Regions from separate parts of the Streptomyces sp. NPDC008317 genome, predicted to be linked through region 3. Evidence: riboswitches for the same ligand, from Rfam matches in the RefSeq annotation. Region 3 holds a riboswitch; each other region holds the start of a gene.

Region 1 (3,780 bases), on a different contig from region 3:
AGGTCGTCCGGTACGTGCTCGCCGCCGGGGCCCCCGTCCTCCGGGGGCGGCGGAGCGGTGGGGTCGGCGGGCTCGGGGGCCACATGCAGACCGTTCAGGAAGTTGTCGTCAAAGAGGCTGCTCATCGCTCCCCGAGTCTAGAGCCCGGCACCGACAGCCCACGGCCCTTCCCCGCACAGCCCCCGGCCGACCCCCCACGACCCCCGTACGACGGCCCCCCGGCCGACACCCCAACCCCTTCGCCCGGAACCCCGGCCGACACTCCCGGCCCCCCGCCCAACGGCCGCCTCCGGGGCAACCACGTACCTTTACCCCGTAGTCCCGTTACCACGCACCGTGACAATGGGAAATGATTACGAAAAGGTATCGGGCCTATCGGACACCGCTCTTCCCAGCAGCCCGGAGCGTTGGCTACGGTCTCGCTCCAGCAGCGTCCGGATGGGCGTCCGAAAGGAGTCCGCGCGCCATGGCGACACACCGTAAGGCTCGCGCCGCGATCCTCAGCACCCCCGGCCCGCGTGCGGCCGTGGGGATCACGACGGCCGCGCTGGCCACCGTGACCCTCTTCGCGGAGAGCGCCAGCGCCGAGCCGGCCAAGCCGAAGCAGCCGAGCATCGCCGAGGTGAAGGCGAAGGTCGACGGGCTGACGCACCAGGCCGAGGTCGCCACGGAGAAGTACAACGGCATCAAGGAGTCGACCGACGCGCAGAACGCGAAGGTCAACCGGCTCCTGGAGCAGGCGGCGAAGAAGACGCAGGCGCTGAACGACTCGCGCCGGGTCCTCGGGCAGTACGCCGCCGCGCAGTACCGCACCGGGGGCGACGACTCGACCGGCCGCTACCTGCTGGCCACCGACCCGCAGTCGATGCTCGACCAGGTGCACCTGTCGGACGTGCTCGGCAAGCGGCAGCAGAAGGCCGTCGAGTCGTACCGGGTGCAGCAGGCCGCGGCCACGCAGCAGCGCATCGAGGCGGCCAAGAGCCTGGCGACGCTCACCACCCAGCAGGGCGAACTGCGCACCGCCAAGCGGGATGTGCAGGCCAAACTGGGCGAGGCGCAGAAGCTGCTCAACAGCCTCAACGCGCAGGAGAAGGCGCGGCTCGCGGCGCTGCGGGCCAAGCAGGAGGAAGAGGCGCGCGTCAAGGCCGCCGCCATCGCGGCCAAGGAGAAGGCGGCGGCCGAGGCCGCGGCGAAGGCGGCGAAGGCCGCGAAGGACTCCTCGACGCCGACCGTGCCGAGCACGGGTTCCTCGAAGGCCGACGACGCCATCGCCTTCGCGCGCAAGCAGCTCGGCAAGCCCTACGTGTGGGGCGCGACCGGGCCGACGTCGTACGACTGCTCGGGGCTCACCCAGGCGGCGTGGAAGGCGGCCGGGGTCGATCTGCCGCGCACGACCTGGGACCAGGTGAACGTCGGCACGCGGGTGTCGGAGTCGAATCTCCGGCCGGGTGACCTGATCTTCTTCTACAGCGACATCAGTCACGTCGGCCTCTACATCGGCGGCGGCCAGATGATCCACGCGCCGCACACCGGCACCGTGGTCAAGATCGCCCCGATTACCGAAATGCCGTTCTACGGGGCGGTCCGTCCCGCATAGTCCACCCGGCATAGTCCGACTTGTCCGGACGCCGCCGCGCTCACAAACGGTAAGATCACAAAGCGATTTCGGTCACATTGCAATCCAAACTTCCCAAGGCTCGCACAAGTTGACTACGGTAGCCCGCTAGGTGGTGAGCTTCCCCGTCGGCTGAAGAGCCGACAGCGAATCACCTCCGCTCAATCCGGCCCAGGCCGGAGCCGGGGACCCAACAGCACGTGGGGTGAATCGGAACGGACGCCGCAGCAGGCGTCGGGACCGTAGGGCGACCTTCAGCCCGAACCCGTCAGCTAACCCGGTCGGCGGTATTCGGAAGGAGTCGCCTCCCTTGGCGTCGCACCGCAAGCCGCGCAATCGCATACTGTCCACGGCCGGTCCACGGGCCGCCGTCGGGATCACCACAGCGGCCCTCGCGTCGGTCACCCTGCTCAGCGAGAGCGCCAGTGCGGCGCCCGCGAAGCCCTCGATCACCGAGGTCAAGGCGCAGATCGACCAGCTCAACCAGGACGCCGAGGTAGCGACGCAGCACTTCGACGCCGCCAAGGAGAAGACCGACAACCAGCGGGCCAAGGCCAATCAGCTCCTGGAGCAGGTCGCGCAGAAGACCGCGAAGATGAACGAGACGCGGCGGGTGCTCGGGCAGTACGCCACCGCGCAGTACCGCGACGGCGGCCTCGACCAGACGACGCAGTTGCTGCTGACGGACGACCCCCAGAAGTTCTTCGACCAGTCGCACATGATGGACCGCATCTCCACCACGCAGGAACAGGCGCTGGAGACCTTCAAGGTCCAGCAGGAGCAGGCGTCCATCCAGCGCGCGCAGGCCACCAAGAGCCTCAACGAGCTGACCAGCGCGCAGAACAAGCTCGCGGCGGCGAAGAAGAACGTCCAGACGAAGCTGGCCGCCGCGCAGAAGCTGCTCAACAGCCTCAACGCGCAGGAGCGCGCCAAGCTCGCCGCGATGCGGCCCACCGCCCCGACCAACACCGCGGGCTCCTCGAACTCCTCGAACTCCACGGCGAGCAACGTCAGTTACACCTACAACGGCCCGGCGTCCGGCCGCGCCGCCGCCGCCATCCAGTTCGCGATGTCGCAGCGCGGCAAGCCGTACGGCTCCGGCCGCACCGGCCCCGACGCGTACGACTGCTCCGGGCTCACCCAGGCCGCCTACCGCGCCGCCGGTATCTCCATCGGCCGCACCACGTGGGACCAGGTCAAGGACGGCACGGCGGTCTCGCAGTCCGACCTGCGCCCCGGCGACCTGGTGTTCTTCTACTCCAGCATCAGCCACGTCGGCATGTACATCGGCAACGGCCAGATCGTGCACGCCCCGCACAGCGGCGCGGTCGTCGAGGTTGCCCCGATGAGCTGGATGCCCTTCGCTGCGGCCCGCCGCATCGCCTGAGCCGTATCACCAGGGCCCGCACCGCCTGAGCGCGTGCAGTCTGAGCCCGTATCGCCTGAACCCGTGCAGCCTGAGCCCGCGTCCGCGGAGCCTCAGGACCGCCGGGCTCACAGCCCCGCATAGCACCCCGTGCCCGGTCGGACCTCCCGACCGGGCACTTTGGTCAGCAGGCGCGCGCATATGACCGGGTCACCCGTCGAACGGCGGTCGTTTACGGTCACGGGCCGGTCGAATCGGAGCAGTCCCGGTCTCCTTCCCCTGGCGCACCCCCGGTCAGGTTTAGCGTCGCTACCCAGGTGACCGATCCCCACAGCCGTCAGGACCGTGGCGGCGCGGTCACCCCCGCCGAAGGTCCGGCGGCGCTCTGCTCCCCCGTGCAGGCGTCGCCGGGCCTCCGCGCGGGCCCGTCGGAGCACTGGAAGGAATGACGGCCGCATGGCCTCCCACAGTCCCGCCTCACACCGCAGAACCTCGGCGGCGCGTACGTCCGCCCGCACGTCGGCGCTCACCGCGACCCGCGCCGCCCTCACCGTGGCGCTCGCGTCCGCCGCCTCCGTGAGCCTGCTCGGCGAATCCGCCCTCGCAGACCCGCGGCCGCAGGCACCGGCCTCGCTCAGCGAGGTGAAGGACCAGGTCGACACGCTCTACCGGCAGGCGGAGGCCGCCACCGAGCAGTACAACGGCGCGAAGGAGGAGGCCGATCAGGCCCGCGCCGCGGTCGCCGATCTGCAGAACGAACTGGCCCGCAAGACCGCGCGGCTGAACGCCACCCGCGACA
Region 2 (3,780 bases), on a different contig from region 3:
ACGCTGTGGGACGCCGCCACCGACCGCGCCACGCGCGCCGACTACGTGCGCCTGCCGCCCGGCGGCGTCCTCGTACTCGACGGGCCGCTGCTCCTCGGGCAGGGGCTGCCGTTCGATCTGACGGTCCATCTGCGGCTGTCCCCGGCCGCGCTGGAGCGGCGCACGGCGCAGGCCGACCGGTGGACGCTGCCCGCATTCGACCGTTACGACCGGGAGGCGATGCCGGAACAGGCCGCCGATGTCCTGGTACGTGCCGACGACCCGCGACACCCCGCCTGGACAGGCTGAACGACCCTCGCGCGTAAGCCCGTTGACCTCCCGGCCGCCGCCGGTCCGGCCTCGCCTTGCCGTGGGACCGCGCACCCCGCTAGCGTCCCCATCCACCATGACTGTCGCCATCGCGCCGCTGACCACCGAGCACATACCCCAGGCCGTGCAGCGCTACGACCGCTGGTTCGCGCGCGCCCGCCGCCCGCCGTCGCAACGCTCGTGGCTCGCCGACGGCCCCGTGCGCGGTGAGGAACTGCTGGGCAAGCTGATCGGCGTTCCGGGTCTCGAGGCCGCCCGCGCGCTCGACGGCGACGGCGGCCTGATCGGACACCTCGCCGCCGTCCCGGTGGACCTCACCCAGGACGACCCGGCGGGGCTGCGCAGCCACCCGCACTCCGCGCTGGTCCCGCACGGCGGTCACGCGCTGCCCGGCGGACGCGAGTCGGAGGTGCTGCGCGCGCTGTACGCCCGCGTCGCGGCCCGGCTCGTCGCGGAGCGACGGCTGGTCCACTACGTCGACGTGCCCGCGGGGGAGACCGCCACCCTGCCCTGGGCCGACCTCGGCTTCGGCCGCGAATTGGTGCACGGTCTGATGGCGGTCAAGGCGCGCGGGCGCCAGCCGCGCGGCGTCGAAGGGCTCGGCATCCGGCGCGCGGGCGTCGGCGACCTGCCGCAGATCGGCCGGATGGCCGCCGAGTCCTCGCGCAGGCAGCGCGAGTCCGCGGTGTTCCAGCCCCAGCCGGAACGCGCGCTCGCCGCCCTGCGGGTCTACTACGCCGACGCGCTCGGCGACCCGCGCAGCGGCGCCTGGATCGCCTCCCGCAGGGGCGAGGAGATCGGCATGGTGCTGCTGGTCCCCGCCACGCCCGACCCGGTGATCCCCGAGTCCTGCGTGGAGCTGGCCGAGGCGTACGTCGAACCCTCCGCGCGCGGCGAGGGCGTCAGCCGCGTCCTGCTCGCCACCGCGCTGGCCTGGGCGTACGACCACGGCCACCGCTACATGTCGGCCCGCTGGCACTCCGCCTCACCGCTGGCGGCGGGGCACTGGCCCGCGGTCGGCTTCCGGCCGGTCGCGTACCGGCTCAGCAGGTCGCTCGACGGCCGGATCGGCGGCTCGCCCGGCAGCTACTGATATCCCCAAGTAGCGTATTAAATCGGGCATTTAGGCGTGATGCGGCTCACTCGGCCGGTCCGCAGTGAGCGGCATCACCTCGGGAACACGGTCCGATTCCCCCGATGTACCCACTGTTCCCGATCCGGGCGGTTTGTCACCAGGAATCGGTCACGGAGGCACGGACGGTGAGCGGCTCGCACACGCAGCGGTGACGGCGGACGACCGGGAGTGACCGCGCTCCAAGCGGTGCGCCCGACGACGATCACGGTTGGTTGCCCGCCGCTCGGCCGGTCGTTTAGCTTCGCCTCCTGCGGGCCGGATGCCCGCGAATTGCGAATGTCCGTCGGGCGGAACGCCGAATCCTGCCGCCGCCCGGTTTCCTGGATCTTTGATCACACACGGCAGGGGCGGGGGACCCAGGTAAGTCGCCGTCCAGCAGTACCGGACGGCTCGGGGTGAAGTCGCGGCGCCTTGCGTACACGCAACGGCATTTCCACGTGACCGGGCATCTCCTGCCCGAACCCGACAGCTCACCTCGTAGGCGTAGGAGAGGAAATCCCCCATGCCCGCAAAGGGACAGCACCGCAAGACCCGTATGAGCCGCCTCACCCGCATCTGCATCGCCGCGGGCACGGGTGGCGTGGCCATCGCCCTGCCGCTGGTCGGCGCGGGCATCGCCTCGGCGGCCGAGCCCGCCCACAGCGCCCCCGCCACCGCCTCGCACACCTCCGCCGTCAAGGCGACGACCGTGGCGGACAAGAGCGCCGCGCCCAAGGCCGCCAAGGCCAAGACCACCAAGTACTCCGTGGTCAGCGGTGACTCGCTGTCGAAGATCGCCGACAGCCACCACGTCAACGGCGGCTGGCAGCAGCTCTACTCCGACAACAAGTCGGTCGTGGGCTCCAACCCGAACCTGATCTACCCGGGCCAGCACCTCACGCTGAACGGCGCCTCCGCCGAAAAGCCCGCCACCGCGCAGAAGTCCGCCCCGGCGCCGAAGAAGTCGGCCCCGGCCCCCGCCAAGAAGGCGACCCCGGCGCCCGCCGAGACCACCGCCCCGTCGAAGTCGTCCGACACGACGACCACGACCACCAAGTCCGCCGACACCACCGCCGCCAGCTCCTCCGGCTACACCAAGCCGGTCGGGGACGCGGCGATCGGTACCCAGTACCACGCCTCCGGCGCCAACTGGTCCAGCGGCTACCACACCGGTGTGGACTTCCTGGTCGGCTCCGGCACCAGCGTGAAGTCGGTCGCCGCGGGCACCGTCGTCTCCGCGGGCTGGGACGGCGCCTACGGCAACGACGTGATCGTCAAGCACGCCGACGGCAAGTACACGCTGTACGGCCACCTGACCCAGGCGCTCGTCTCGGCCGGGCAGACCGTCACCGAGGGCCAGCAGATTGGCGTCTCCGGCGCGACCGGCAACGTGACCGGCCCGCACCTGCACTTCGAGGTCCGCACGACCCCGGACTACGGCTCCGACATCGACCCGGTCGCCTACCTGGCCTCCCACGGCGTCACCGTTTCCTGACCCACCCGCTCCACAGCCGCTGTGGCGGCTCCTCGCGGCATCCGTGCCCGCCCGGTTCCTCACCACCGGGCGGGCACACCCGCGTGACGGGCCGCGAGTCCACGTGGTCACGCGGGTGACGTGGTCACGCGGTGACGTCGTTACGCGGTGACGTCGTTACGCGGTGACGTCGTTACGCGCTCACGTGTCCGGGAACAGCGCGGCCAGCTCGCCGCGCGAGACCACGCCGAGCTTCGGATACGCCTTGTAGAGGTGGTGGCCGACCGTGCGCGGGCTGAGGAAGAGCTGCGCGGCGATGTCCCGGTTGGTCAGCCCGAGCGCGGCCAGCCGGACGATCTGCGACTCCTGCGGCGTCAGCCCCGCCTCGTCCGCGACCGACCTGACCGTGTCCTGACCCACCGTCACCGACGCTCCCGACACGCCCAGTTCACTGCGCGCCCGGTCCGCCCACGGGCGCGCGCCGAGCCGCTCGAAGGTCTCCAGCGCGGCCCGCAGGTGTCCGCGTGCCTCGCTCTTGCGACGGGCCCTGCGCAGCCACTCGCCGTACAGCAGCGCCGTACGCGCCGACTCCAACACCCTTCGGTGCGGGTCGTGAAGGGCCAGCGCCTCGATGAAGTACGCCTCCGCGTCGGCGTCCTTGGCCCGCAGCGCCCGGCAGCGCGCCACCAGCGCCCGCGCCCAGTCCTGCCCGGAACGCGCGGCCCACGCCTCGAACCTGGCCACGGGCTCGTCCGCCCGCTCCGGCACGCCCAGTCGCACCGCCGCCTCCACCAGGTCGGGGACGCCGCGCGTCGCGGAGATGTGGTGCCGTACGGTCGGCTCGGTCAGCAGCGACAGCCGGTCGAGCGCGAACTGCGTACGG
Region 3 (3,780 bases):
CGCTCGACCGGCTGGCGAAGCTCGTCGCCGAGGGCCTGGAAGAGCTTCCCGAGACCGTCTGAGACGCGGCGGGGCGCGCCCGCCCTCCCCGGCCGCGCTTTCGCGCGACCGGGCCTTCGGGCGGTGCGCCCTGCCGCGCGAAGCGCCCTTCGCGTGGCCGGAACACGTCCGGGGATCTTTGTCCCGCCACCGGACAGCGGAATTCAGCGGGGCCGGACAATCCACCCGGATTGCACCGGCCCCGCTTTATTGCATTTACGGGTGCCGCAATTCTACGCACTTGTATACGGTGCGATTGTTAATGGCGGCGGCGCACCGCGTTTACGGGATGTTTCAGAATCCTCACCGCGGCGCTCCGCTCCACGTGCCCCGCGGCCAGTTTGCGGGCCCGCTCGGCGTCACCGCGCGCCACCGCGTCCACGAGCGCCGCGTGCTCCTCCCACGACTCCACCGCGCGGGTGGGCACGTCGTCGCCGTACACCCAGGCGATCTTGTGGCGCAGCTGCGTGAGCAGCGCGGCCAGCGTGGGACTGCCCGACGCCTGCGCCAGCGTCTCGTGGAACCAGCCGCCGAGCGACGGCAGGTCGGACAACTGGCCCTGGACCGCGCGCTCCTGACCTAGGCGTACGAGCCCGCGCAGCACCTTCAGATGCGCGTCGGTACGGCGCTGGGCGGCGCGCGCGGCGCCCAGCGGCTCCAACAGGCCGCGCAGTTCCAGAAGGTCGGCCGCCTCCTGCTCGGTGGGCTCGGCCACCGACGCGCCGGCGTGCCTGCGGGTGCGGACGAAGCCCTCGGACTCCAAGGTGCGCAGCGCCTCGCGGACCGGCACGCGCGACACCCCGTACCGCTGCGCGAGCAGTTCCTCCGTCAGCCGGCCGCCCGGCGGGAAGAAACCGCTGACAATGTCGTCGCGGATGGCCGTACACACCACCTGGGCGGAGATACGCCGCCCCGTGCCGTCCGTCCCGTTCACATCCGATTCCGCATCGCAGGACCCCATTCTTTCCGCACATTCTGCGGTAACCCTATTCCAGCACACCAGGGATTCCGATCACAGTCCCGAATATGGGACTTCTTTTGGCGCGCGGGACCGATGCGGGACGGGTACGGCACGGGTACGGGACGGACGAAGGCCCCGGCGGGGGGAGCCGGGGCCTTCGTGCTGAGGGGGGTGGTGCGGTGGTTCCAGGGGGCGGTGGCGGGACCCCTGCGGGGTCCTGGGGTCAGACCGAGACGCCGTGCTTGCGCAGGTAGGCGATGGGGTCGACGTCGGAGCCGTAGTCGGGTCCGGTACGGGCCTCGAAGTGCAGGTGGGGCCCGGTGACGTTGCCGGTCGCGCCGGACAGGGCGATCTGCTGGCCGGGCGTGACGCTCTGGCCGACCGAGACCTGGATCGAGGACAGGTGGCCGTACTGGGTGTACATCCCGTCGGACATCCGGATCACGATGTTGTTGCCGTACGAGCCGCCCCAGCCGGCCTCGACCACGGTGCCGGAGCCGACCGCGTGCACGGTGGTGCCGCTGGCCGCGTGGAAGTCGATGCCGGTGTGGTAGCCAGAGGACCACAGGCCGCTGGAGGAGTGGTAGGCGGTGGAGACGTAGGAGCTGTCGACCGGCAGGACGAAGGAGCCGAGACGCTTGCGCTCGGCGGCGGCGCGGTCGGCGCGGGCCTTGGCCTCGCGGGCGGCCCGGACCTTGGCCGCGGCCTCCGCCTTGGCCTTCGCGGCCGCCGCGTCGGCCTTGGCCTTGGCCGCCTTGGCGCGGGCGGCGGCCTCCGCCTGCTTGCGGTCGGCCTCCGCCGTGGCCTTCGCGGCCTCGGCGGCCTTGCGCTGGGCCTCCGCCTGCGCGGCCAGGGAGTCGGCGAGCGAGCCGGTCACATCGGCGGTACGGGCGAAGACGGTGTTCGCGACGGCGTCGTGCGCGCTCTCGGCGTGGGCCGTGGCGGTCATCGAGGTGGCCCCGAACGCTCCGGTCGCGGTGAGCACCGCGACTCCGGCGAGCGTGCCGCCACCGCGGACGGTGCGTGCGGCGCCGCGACGGGGACGGCGGTGCTTCCCGCTGGGCGCGGGCAGAACGGTGAACGCCATGAAGAGGCGTCGCTCCTTTCCTTCCTTCTCGCCTACCGGGTTAGCTGACGGGTTCGGAGCAGGAAGGTCTCCTACGGGTCCGGCCGCCGCTCGGCGGTCGGTCCCGATTCACCCCAGGGACTGCTCCCTCGCGAGAGGGCTGGGTCCCCGGCTCCCCTGACGGGGACTCGGCGATGTGTGCCCGCGTGCCGCCGGACGCGGCTGCTGCTGACGGGCAACGAGCGAAGACGCTAACCGCGGTTTCGCCCATCCGCCAAACAGATCAGCTGATTTGTTGCGTACGCCACACTTCGCTGACACTCCCCCGCAAGTCCTCCCCAACTCCCGCACGGCGCTCGAAAACGCCCGCGCGGCGGTCGAAAACGCCCGGAACCCCGGCGCCGCAGGGGGCTGCCGGGGTTCCGGGGACGGATGGCGCGAGCGGTGCCGACCGCTCGCGCCGGGTGGCGCGTGACCCGCGTGACGCGGGTCCGACCGTCCGGTACTACGTGATGATGTTCACCGGTCCGATGCCCAACTCGCCCACCGGCCCGGCGATGACGGACGCGTCCCCGACCAGCACCACCACGAGCCGGTCGAGCGGGAAGGCGTTGACGACCGCGGCGGTCGCCTCCACCGTGCCCGTGGCCGCCAGCCGCGCGTAGAGCTCGGCCTGGTAGTCGTCCGGGAGCTGCTGCTCGACCTGGTCGGTCAGCGTGGCCGCGACGGCCGCCGACGTCTCGTAGCGCAGCGGCGCCACACCGACCAGATTCTGTACGGCGACGTCCCGCTCCTCGTCGGTCAGGCCGCCCTCGCCGAGCGTCCTGATGACCTGCCAGGTGTCGGCGAGCGCGGGCCCGGTGACCTCGGTGGCCACCGAGCCGCTGATGCCCAGCAGCGCGGCGCCCGTACCGTCGGCGGAGCCGAGCAGCACCTGTCCGAAGGCGCGTACGCCGTAGGTGTAGCCCTTCTCCTCGCGCAGCACGCGGTCCAGGCGGGAGGTCAGGGTGCCGCCCAGGCAGTAGGTGCCGATCACGCGGGCCGCCCACACCGGGTCGTGCCGGTCGGCGCCGGTACGGCCGATGAGGAGCTGGGTCTGCACCGCGCCCGGCCGGTCCACGATGACCACGCGCGCGGTGTCGTCCGAGGTGATCGCCGGGCGCGGGCGGGGCTTGGCGGCCGAGCCGCTCCAGCCGCCCAGGGTGTCGTCGAGCAGCCGCGGCAGGTCGATGCCGGTGAGGTCGCCGACCACCACGGCGGTCGCGGTGGACGGGCGGACGTGGGCCCGGTAGAAGGCGCGTACGGCCGCCGCGTCGATCCTGCGGACGGTCTCCTCGGTGCCCTGGCGCGGCCGGGAGCAGCGCAGCTCCGGTGCGAACAGCTCCTTGGACAGCGCCATCGCGGCCCTGCGGGCGGGGTTGGCCAGCTCGTGCGGGATCTCGTCGAGCCGGTTGGCGACCAGCCGCTTGATCTCGTCCTCGGGGAAGGCCGGGGTCAGCAGCGCCTCCGCGAGCAGGGCGAGCGCCTTGTCGAGCCGGGAGGCGGGCACTTCGAGGGAGACCCGCACACCGGGGTGGTCGGCGTGCGCGTCCAGCGTGGCGCCGCAGCGCTCCAGCTCGGCCGCGAACTCCTCGGCGGTGTGCTGCTCCGTGCCCTCCGACAGCGCCCTGGCCATGATGGTGCCGACGCCGTCCAGACCCTCGGGCTCGGCGTC

The links. Region 3 has a riboswitch for cyclic di-AMP ahead of ACFY9V_RS30630 (M23 family metallopeptidase). Riboswitches for the same ligand answer to the same signal wherever they lie in the genome.
Region 1: another riboswitch for cyclic di-AMP. It lies ahead of ACFY9V_RS27175 (NlpC/P60 family protein); the one in region 3 lies ahead of ACFY9V_RS30630 (M23 family metallopeptidase).
Region 2: another riboswitch for cyclic di-AMP. It lies ahead of ACFY9V_RS10380 (peptidoglycan DD-metalloendopeptidase family protein); the one in region 3 lies ahead of ACFY9V_RS30630 (M23 family metallopeptidase).

Annotation. Positions count from the first base shown of each region.
Region 1 is NZ_JBIBFQ010000009.1:131,070-134,849, forward strand. Features, by position in the region: gene pcrA (DNA helicase PcrA) at 1-125, opposite strand, end outside; gene ACFY9V_RS27170 (NlpC/P60 family protein) at 467-1,597, shown strand; cyclic di-AMP (ydaO/yuaA leader) riboswitch at 1,764-1,918, shown strand; gene ACFY9V_RS27175 (NlpC/P60 family protein) at 1,926-3,002, shown strand; gene ACFY9V_RS27180 (hypothetical protein) at 3,299-3,430, shown strand; gene ACFY9V_RS27185 (NlpC/P60 family protein) at 3,438-3,780, shown strand, end outside.
Region 2 is NZ_JBIBFQ010000003.1:104,373-108,152, reverse strand. Features, by position in the region: gene ACFY9V_RS10390 (uridine kinase) at 1-288, shown strand, start outside; gene ACFY9V_RS10385 (GNAT family N-acetyltransferase) at 386-1,402, shown strand; cyclic di-AMP (ydaO/yuaA leader) riboswitch at 1,728-1,943, shown strand; gene ACFY9V_RS10380 (peptidoglycan DD-metalloendopeptidase family protein) at 1,947-2,918, shown strand; gene ACFY9V_RS10375 (AAA family ATPase) at 3,099-3,780, opposite strand, start outside.
Region 3 is NZ_JBIBFQ010000011.1:114,534-118,313, reverse strand. Features, by position in the region: gene ACFY9V_RS30640 (HPr family phosphocarrier protein) at 1-62, shown strand, start outside; gene ACFY9V_RS30635 (GntR family transcriptional regulator) at 299-1,000, opposite strand; gene ACFY9V_RS30630 (M23 family metallopeptidase) at 1,224-2,087, opposite strand; cyclic di-AMP (ydaO/yuaA leader) riboswitch at 2,103-2,270, opposite strand; gene ACFY9V_RS30625 (pitrilysin family protein) at 2,572-3,780, opposite strand, start outside.